DNA from 3 places in the Rahnella inusitata genome. Region 1 is predicted to be linked to each of the others. Evidence: predicted binding sites of a transcription regulator. Region 1 holds the regulator's gene; each other region holds the start of a gene.
The links. The regulator PhoB, encoded in region 1, activates phosphate uptake and scavenging genes when phosphate is short. The targets are predictions, from matches to a motif close to CTGTCATAAAACTGNCNNAT.
Positions count from the first base shown of each region.

Region 1 (3,282 bases):
TTTTCCCCGCGCCGGTCGGGCCGGTGATGGCGAATAATCCGTTGCTGGCAAAAGGCTCAGCGGTGAAGTCGATTTTCCATTCGCCTTGCAGCGAGTTTAGATTTTTTAAACGCAGGCTGAGAATTTTCATTGTGCGGCGTCCTCTGCGTGATGGCCGCTGGTGACCTCATCGACCACCTGCGCGAACAGCGTGCGCATCCGCGCCTGACGCTGTTCGTCGGCGTCCGCTTCGAGCGACAGCCGCCGCTCGAAGACATCGCTCACGCTCAGCTCGCTGAGGGTTTCTTTTTCCTGTTGTTCAATGCTGTTAATGCGCTGTTCTTTACTGCGGCGCAGCAGCACGACTTCCACCGGCAGTTCGGCGGTCAGCGTCTGGATCCGCCGCTGAATGTCGCTGAGGTAATCCTGCGTCGCGACTTCAATATCAAGCCAGACCGGTTTTGTGGCATCGCCGTCGGTAAACTGCATCAGTTGTTTTTCTATTTCGGCCAGCGAGCCTTTGATCATCTGCATCGGCTGAAATACCGGAATTTCCAGCGTGTCGATGCTGTTAAGCGTTGCACCCGTAAAATCGAGCAAAAACACGCTTTTGGCTTTGCCGAGTTCGTCAAAACTCAGCGCAATCGGCGAGCCGCTGTAGCGGATGTGGTGGGTTTTCGCCACGCACTGGGCGCGATGAATATGCCCGAGTGCAACGTAATCGACCGGCGGAAAGGCCTGTGCCGGAAAGGCGTCGAGGGTGCCTATATAAATGTCACGTACCGAATCCGAGGTGCTGACGCCGACGGTGGTCAGATGGCCGGTGGCGATGATGGGCAGCGGAACGCCGAGCTGGTCACGCTTCGCCTGTGCCGCTTTATATAAAGCGTCATAATGGGCGGCGATGGCTTCTTGCAATGCCAGCTGCTTGTCGCTGCCGGACTGACCAGCCTGACTGGCTATCAAATCGCGCGGGCGTAAGAACGGGATCGCACACAGCACTGCGCCGGGCGAGCCATCCCGATGATTTAATTCCAGAACCTGCTCAGACAAGTCTTCACCGACGGTAGCGATCACGCGGGTATTGAGGCAGGAAAGCAGTTCCTTAGATTCATTGAGCGTGGCGACAGAGTCGTGGTTGCCGGCCAGCACTACCAGCTGGCAGCCGGTGTGTTGTAATTCCACCACGAAGCGGTTATACAGTTCCCGCGCATAGCTCGGTGGCGAGCCGGTATCGAAAATATCGCCCGCCACAATCACGGCATCTGCCTGATGAATTTCCACCTGTTCCGTCAGCCAGCGCAGAAAAGCCTGATGCTCGGCGGCGCGGCTTTTGGTAAAGAAATACTGGCCAAGGTGCCAGTCTGAAGTGTGGATCAGGCGCATGAAACTCCCGGTGATTCGCTGCACGGTAACAATGGCGCAAAGTATAAACGCCGTCGGGGGACGATGTCCCCAGAAAAATCAGGCGCATTTCAGCAAGATGGCTGTCAAAGTGCGGTGTAATAGACCATCCTTTCTATTCATAAATCTGTCACAAAACTGACGCATAATGGCGCCCGCAATCAAATAAAAGATCGCTAACCTATTGGCAGGACCTACGATGGCTAGACGTATATTGGTGGTTGAAGACGAAGCTCCAATCCGTGAAATGGTGTGTTTTGTACTGGAACAAAATGGCTATCAGGCAGTAGAAGCTGAAGATTTTGATTCCGCGATTGGCCAACTGGTCGAGCCTTATCCTGAGCTTATCCTGCTTGACTGGATGTTACCGGGCGGTTCCGGGATCCAGTTTATCAAGCATCTGAAACGTGAAGCCCTGACCCGCGAAATTCCGGTGATGATGCTGACCGCACGCGGTGAAGAAGAAGACCGGGTGCGTGGCCTCGAAGTGGGTGCCGATGATTACATCACTAAACCGTTCTCTCCCAAAGAACTGGTTGCCCGTATAAAAGCTGTGATGCGCCGTATTTCGCCGATGGCGGTGGAAGAGGTGATCGACATGCAGGGTCTGACACTTGATCCTTCCTCCCACCGGGTGATGGCCAATGAGCAGGCGCTCGACATGGGGCCGACCGAATTCAAATTACTGCACTTCTTTATGACCCACTCGGAACGTGTTTACAGCCGCGAGCAGTTGCTGAATAACGTCTGGGGCACTAACGTTTATGTGGAAGATCGAACCGTGGACGTGCATATTCGTCGTTTACGCAAAGCGCTGGAAACCAGTGGACATGACAGAATGATCCAGACTGTCCGTGGCACGGGATATCGTTTCTCAACGCGTTATTAGTCCCCACAGCGGAGAATCTGTGTGTTAGAACGTTTGTCATGGAAACGGCTGGCCGGCGAATTTTTTCTGTTTTGCCTGCCAGCGATCATTCTCGGTATTTTTGTCGGCCATTTTGGCTGGCTTCTCTTTGCGTCGCTGCTGGCGGCGCTGGGCTGGAACTATTATAACCAGCTTAAACTCTCACACTGGCTGTGGCTTGACCGCAGCATCACCCCGCCAAATGGTCGCTGGAGCTGGGAGCCGTTGTTCTACGGGCTGAACCAGATGCAGATGCGCAACCGGCGTCGCCGCCGTGAATTAGGGCAACTCATTAAACGTTTTCGCAGCGGTGCAGAATCCTTGCCGGATGCGGTGGTGCTGACCACCGAAGAGGGCAATATTTTCTGGTGCAACGGTCTGGCCCAGGAACTGCTCGGCTTCCGCTGGCCGGAAGATAACGGGCAACACATCTTCAACCTGCTGCGCTATCCGGAATTTCGCGTCTGGATCCAGGCGCGTGATTTTAGCCGCGCCCTAAATCTCCAGCTCAATAATGAACATTACGTCGAATTTCGCGTGATGCCTTATTCCGAGGGGCAGTTACTGATGGTGGCGCGTGACGTCACGCAAATGCGCCAGCTGGAAGGTGCGCGACGTAACTTCTTCGCCAACGTCAGCCATGAACTTCGCACCCCGCTGACCGTTTTGCAGGGCTATCTGGAAATGATGGAAGACGCCAAGCTGGAAGAGCCGTTTCGCACTAAGGCGCTCGATACCATGCAAGAGCAAACGCGACGCATGGACGGGCTGGTCAAGCAGCTCCTGACGCTGTCAAAAATCGAAGCCTCCGCCAATATGGATTTGCACGAAAAAGTCGATATTCCGGTGATGCTCGGAATGCTGGAGCGCGAAGTACAGACGCTGAGCGGCGGTCAGCACGAAGTGGTGTTCCGCGTAAACGACAAGCTGAAGGTCTTCGGCAATGAGGATCAGCTACGCAGTGCGGTGTCGAATCTGGTGTATAACGCGGT
Region 1 covers NZ_CP065024.1:4,031,653-4,034,934, reverse strand. The annotation lists gene sbcC (exonuclease subunit SbcC) at 1-130, opposite strand, end outside; gene sbcD (exonuclease subunit SbcD) at 127-1,365, opposite strand; gene phoB (phosphate response regulator transcription factor PhoB) at 1,583-2,272, shown strand; gene phoR (phosphate regulon sensor histidine kinase PhoR) at 2,294-3,282, shown strand, end outside.

Region 2 (3,282 bases), 810 kb from region 1:
GTAGTACGGATCCGCAAACAGCTGCGTGAAGTTAGTCATGCCAGCAAACTGGCTGGATAACCCGAACGGATCCAGCGTCTGCACCGAATACCACAGCGCCTGACCGGCAGGCCACAGGAAAAATATCGCGGTGATCAGCAGCTGCGGCAACACCAGTGCGTAAGGCAACCAGCTGCAACCAAAACCGGGACGGTGTGAACTCATAATGGTTTACTCATTGATTTGAAAGGCTCCCTCCCTGGCGAAGGGGCGGGTGCAAACCAGGTTAGTTTTGTATTTGGCTTTTAGCTCCTCCCCTTCGCAGGGGAGGGAGAAAAACAAGCTGGTTTTGTATTTAGCTCCTCTCCCTGCGAAGGGGGAGGTTGGGAGGGGGTTTAGCAGACAACCTCTGATTCAGAGTTGCCATTAATATCCCACCCCAACCCCCTTCGCAGGAGAAGGGGCTAAAAATTACTTCGTCGAAGCCTCGAAGCGGCGCAGAAGAAGATCCCCGCGTTGTACCGCAGTGTCTAAAGCTTCTTTCGCCGTTTTCTTACCGCTCCACACGCTTTCCAGCTCTTCGTCCACGACCGTACGAATCTGCTGCATATTGCCCAGACGCAGGCCTTTGGTGAACGCTAACGGTGGCTTGTTCAGCATCTGGCGGGTTGCGACGTCAGAACCTGGGTTCTTCTCGTAGAAGCCTTCTTTTTTGGTCAGCTCATACGCGGCGGTCGTCACAGGCAGATAGCCGGTTTTCTGGTGCCATTCGGCGGCGATTTCCGGGGTGGTCAGGTATTGCAGGAATTCGGCGACGCCTTTGTAAGTGTCTTTGTCTTTACCGTTCATCACCCACAGGCTCGCGCCGCCGATGATGGCGTTTTGTGGTGCGCCCTTCACATCCGCGTCATAAGGCATCATGCCCACGCCGTAGTTGAATTTGGAGTACTGACGGATATCCGCCAGTGAGCCGGAAGACGCCGTGGTCATCGCGCAGTCGCCGTTATAGAACTTGGCGGTGGACTCGTCTTTACGACCAAAATAGGTGAAGTCACCTTTTTTATTCATGTCTTCAAGCATCTGAATATGTTTGATTTGCTCTGGTTTGTTAAATTCCAGAACCGCATCAGTGCCGTCGAATCCATTGTTTTTAGAGGCGATCGGCAAACCGTGCCAGGCGCTGAAGTTCTCAATCTGGATCCAACCCTGCCAGCCGCTGGCGTAACCGCACTTCATGCCCGCTTCTCGCAGTTTCTGGGTATAGACGGCCATGTCCTGCCAGGTTTTAGGTGGCTGATCCGGGTTCAGACCGGCTTTCTTAAAGGCATCTTTGTTGTAATACAGCACCGGCGTGGAGCTGTTGAAAGGCTGGGACAGCAGACGGCCTTTAGAGTCGGAGTAATAACCGGATACCGTCGGCACGAACTGGGAGACGTCCTGTTTCAGGCCAGCATCGCTGAACACTTCATAGACAGGCTTGATGGCTTTACTCGCCATCATGGTGGCGGTGCCGACTTCATAAACCTGCAAGATGGCGGGCGCGTTACCGGTGCGGTATGCGGCAATCCCTGCGGCCAGGCTTTCGTCGTATTTGCCTTTATAGACAGGCACGATTTTGACATCCGGGTGCGTCTGGTTAAAACGGTCGGCCAGAGAGTTCACTTCTTTGCCTAACTCGCCGTCCATGGAATGCCAGAACGGAATCTCTGTAACCGCCATCGCCTGGGTGCTGAACGCGAATGCCAGTGCGATGCAAAGTGTCGTTTTTGTAACAGCGTGCTTAAGCATGCTTGTCTCCTGAAGAGGGCTGGTGTGATGTCAGTTGGTGTAAGGATTTTCTGATTCGGGAGCTAACATGACACGGCTAAATGACAGAAAAATAACCGTTAAATGACATTGATGTGACAGAAGCGTTAACTGGAAGTGACGGGCAGATGGCAAAAAAAAGGCGCACCGGATAAGCGGTGCGCCTCAGAGAAGAGAATGCGGGGGATTACAGCGCGCGTTTCAGGCGGGCAACGGCCTCGTGCATTTGCTCTTCGGTCGCGGTGGCAAAAGACAGACGGAAGGTGGAGTGATCCGGGTTGTCGGCATAGAAGAATTCGCCCGGCACAAACACCACGCCCTGCTCTAACGTCTTTTTCATCCACTCGGCGCAGTTACGCGGCTCGCGAAAACGCGCCCACAGGAACATCCCGCCTTTCGGATATTCAAAGGTCAGTACGTCGCCCAGCTCACGTTCCAGCAGCTCAGCCATGACTTCACATTTCTTTTTATATGCAGCGCGGATGGTTTCGATCTGCGCAGGCAGACGCCCCAGGCCGAGATAGCATTCGGCTATCGACTGCGACAGCGCACTGGCGTGCAAATCTGCCGCCTGTTTAATGATCGCCACTTTATGCAGCAACCAGTCAGGCATGATCACCCAGCCCAGACGCAGGCCCGGTGCCAGAATTTTGGAGAACGTCGAGGTGTAGATGATGTTCTCGGCGTTGCCGTAGAGCGCTTTGGACAGCTCAAACAGCGTCGGCTGGCGTTCGTCGGTAAAACGCAATTCGCCGTACGGATCATCTTCCACAATCAGGAATTCATGTTGAGTCGCCAGTTGCACCAGTTGCTCACGACGCGCACGGCTCAGGGTTACGCCGCTCGGGTTGCCGAATGTCGGCACCAGATAGACGCCTTTGATTTTGCGGGTTTTCAGCAACTCAGCCAGTTCATCGACAATCATGCCGTCGCCGTCAGAACCGACGGAAAGAATCTGCGCTTCGGCGAGTTCCAGCGTTTGTAACGCCGCCAGATAGGTCGGGCGTTCCACCACGAAAATATCATCCGGGTTCACGACGGCACGCATCACCAGATCCAGCGCCTGCTGGGAACCGGCGGTGACCACGATATCGTCAGCACTGGCCACCACGCCGCGCTCTGCGCATAGCTCAGCAATACGCTCACGCAGCGTATGACTGCCTTCCGTCAGGCCGTACTGGAATGCGTGCTCAGGCTGTTCAGTGATCGCCCTTTGCGTGGCTTCACGCAGGCCATCGAAATCAAACAGCGCCGAAGAAGGAATGCCACCCGCCAGCGAAATAACGCCTTCCATTTTGCTATGTTTGAGCAGTTCCCGGATGGCTGAACTTTTGAGCCTGACCATACGGGCGGCGAGTAAACCTTCTGTGTTCATTGTTGCTCCAAATGATGCGTAAAATTTAATGAGATGTTAAGTAGGGTAATTTAAACCAAAAATAAAAACCGCAAAGCGCCTGCAGTGCGGTTTTTTAATGATGCGATCTGCAGCTGATTATC
Region 2 covers NZ_CP065024.1:138,085-141,366, forward strand. The annotation lists gene ugpA (sn-glycerol-3-phosphate ABC transporter permease UgpA) at 1-204, opposite strand, end outside; gene ugpB (sn-glycerol-3-phosphate ABC transporter substrate-binding protein UgpB) at 451-1,767, opposite strand; gene I2123_RS00625 (aminotransferase-like domain-containing protein) at 1,973-3,160, opposite strand.
Region 2: a site for PhoB is predicted at 1,868-1,887, ahead of ugpB (sn-glycerol-3-phosphate ABC transporter substrate-binding protein UgpB). Genes of this name have one in related genera too.

Region 3 (3,282 bases), 2.2 Mb from region 1:
TGATAACGCACGGCAGCACCGGCTGCGGCAAAGCGGTGCAGGAACGCTTTCTTGCCTTCGTCGGCAGAACAGATAAAGAAATCCCCCTGACCATCGCTGAAGAAACGGGTGAGAAAACTGAGCGCTTCATCGATGCCTGGACCGGACATTTTCAGCAACAGATGATGTTCGAAGCGGTCGCGGTACTGTTTCATACGTGGCGGGAGATGATTGGGCAGGGCCTTGCTCAGGCACTGCATCACGCGGTCACTGAAGTTTTTCGGCAGGAAAGGGACTTTGCTGATGTGCGCGTCAAACTTGCCTTTGGCGGTAAACATATCCGGCATTTTATCGGTGCCGAGTTTGTCGATCATCATGAACGTGTCTTTGCCGTAGACTTCGGTGATGTCAAAAATATCGCGATGCATATATTCGCCCGCCACCGGCAGATTGGTGAAATCACGCAGGATTTGACGGCGCAGTTCGGTCAGGACGGCGGTGTCGTTGGTGCCGATATAAAACACTTGCTGCTGGGATTCGGCCGGGAAAGTGTCCAGACGCACTGCAAATACTGCCAGCCTTCCGGCACAGCCTGAGGCCTCAAACAACCGGCGCTCATCGGCGTTAAAGCGTGATGGCGTATCGGCATCCACTTCGCGCACGCGTTCTGCATAATCGTGATCGGATGCCAGCCGCTGATCGTGCTGAATGTCGGCCTCGTGATAGTCGGCTCTTTCCAGACGGTTAAGGATCTCTTCCGGCGTGTTGCCCAGATTAATGCCCAGATGATTAATCAGCCGCAGTTCGCCGTGCTCATCGATCTGTGCATAAAGCGCCATTTCGGTATACGCAGGGCCGCGCTTAACCAGCGAACCGCCCGAGTTATTGCAGATCCCGCCGACGACAGACGCACCAATGCACGAAGAACCGATCACCGAGTGCGGTTCGCGGTGATACGGCTTGAGCATTTTTTCCAGTTTGTAGAGCGTGCTGCCAGGGAAACCTACAACCTGATGGCCGCCGTCGAGCAACTGGATCTGATCCAGCTTCAGGGTGCTGAAAATCACAATATCGCGATCGTAATCCTCACCGCTGGGCGTTGAGCCCTCGGTGAGACCGGTATTAGCAGCCTGCATAATGACAATTTTGTCCGCGGCGATGCAGGCCTTCAGTAGTTGCCACTGCTGCAGCAACGTTTGCGGGAAAACCACCGCCAGCGCTTTACCGCCGCCTGAGCGAAAACCTTTTCGGTAGCGCTCGGTGTTACTGTCTCCGGTGAGAACATGGCGGCTGCCGGCAATCTCTTTCAATGCGGCGATGAGTGTCTGATTATCCATTTCATCTTCCTTTTTTGACGTGATGCGCATTTGGCGCCCCTCCCATCATAGACTTAATCTCGTCTCTTTTTGTCACGCGCTGTCCATTAAATCGTCATTGATGTGTCATAAAACTCGCGCTTAATGAACGCCAGATAATGAAAGCAACCGAGAGACAGCATCATGGCGCAGGCACAACTTAAGCTGGCACAGGCTGAATATCCTCAGGCCGGACCGCAGCATCTGAACAAAGTACTCGACGTCAAAGGTCTGGTGAAATCCTATAAATCCGGTCAGCGCGTACTGAATGACATTAATTTTGATCTCCATGCCGGTGAATTTGTCGCGGTCATTGGCCGTTCCGGCGCGGGGAAATCCACGCTGTTGCACGTCCTCAACGGTACCATTCCGTTAACTGACGGCAGTGTGGTGTGTCATTACGAAAACGGTGAACAGCAGGAACTGGCGGGGCTGACCGGTAAAGCGCTGCGCCGCTGGCGCTCAGGCTGCGGCATGATTTTTCAGGATTTCTGTCTTGTACCGCGTCTTGATGTGCTGACCAACGTACTGCTCGGGCGTCTCAGCCATACATCCACGTTCAAATCTTTCTTTAACCAGTTCGACGACGAAGACCGCGCCCGCGCGATTTCACTGCTCGAATGGTTACACATGTTGCCGCATGCGTTACAGCGGGCGGAAAACCTTTCCGGCGGTCAGATGCAGCGCGTGGCGATTTGCCGTGCGCTGATGCAAAACCCGAAAATTCTGCTGGCCGATGAGCCCGTCGCCTCGCTCGATCCGAAAAATACCCTGCGCATCATGAATGCGCTGAAGAAAGTCAGCGAAGAAAAAATCGCGGTAATGGTGAATTTGCATTCAGTCGAACTGGTGAAAGATTATTGCACCCGCGTCATTGGCATTGCCAAAGGGCAGATTATTTTCGATGGTCATCCGGATCAGTTAACTGACGGGATCCTGCATCAGTTATACGGTGAAGAGCACGAAGCGGTGAACAGTTAAAATATAACGTTATTCATTTTGCAGTCCTTATTTCTACTTTCTCTCAATCTACACAAGGTCACCATTACATGAAGAAGTTATTACGTCTGGCAGTCTTTGTAGCAGGTTCTTTTACCGCAATGCACAGCATGGCAGAAGAGGCACCGAAAGAATTAAATATGGGTATTTTGGGTGGCCAAAATGCCACTCAGCAAATCGGTGATAATCAGTGCGTCAAAGATTTCTTCGATAAAGAATTAAATGTCGATACCAAACTGCGTAATTCCTCTGATTACTCCGGTGTTATTCAGGGGCTATTAGGGAAGAAAGTGGATATGGTATTAAGCATGTCACCTTCGTCTTTCGCCTCTGTCTATATTAATAACCCGAAAGCCGTAGACCTGGTCGGTATTGTTATCGACGACACGGACAAATCCCGCGGTTATCATTCCGTTGTTGTCGTTAAAGCCGACAGTCCTTACCAGAAATTGTCTGACCTGAAAGGTAAATCATTCGGCTTCGCTGACCCGGATTCTACTTCCGGTTACCTGATCCCGAACCAGACTTTCAAGAAAGAATTTGGCGGCACCACTGACAACAAATATAACAACTTCTTCTCCAGCGTGACCTTCTCCGGCGGCCATGAGCAGGATATCCTGGGCGTGCTTAACGGCCAGTTCGAAGGTGCGGTGACCTGGGCATCAATGATAGGCGATCGTGAAACCGGTTATACCTCCGGCGCATTCAACCGCATGATCCGCATGGACCATCCGGATCTGATGAAGAAAATCCGTATTATCTGGGAATCACCGCTGATCCCTAACGGCCCGATTTTAGTGCGCAGCGATCTGCCACCTGCCTTTAAAGCCAAACTGGTCTCTGCCATTAAGAAATTGGATAAAGAAGACCACGCCTGCTTCGTTAAAGCAGTCGGCGGTAAACAGCATATCGGTGAAACGTCACTGGCGGAATATCAGCAGATTATTGA
Region 3 covers NZ_CP065024.1:1,862,073-1,865,354, forward strand. The annotation lists gene dld (D-lactate dehydrogenase) at 1-1,316, opposite strand, end outside; gene phnC (phosphonate ABC transporter ATP-binding protein) at 1,479-2,315, shown strand; gene phnD (phosphonate ABC transporter substrate-binding protein) at 2,384-3,282, shown strand, end outside.
Region 3: a site for PhoB is predicted at 1,419-1,438, ahead of phnC (phosphonate ABC transporter ATP-binding protein). Genes of this name have one in related genera too.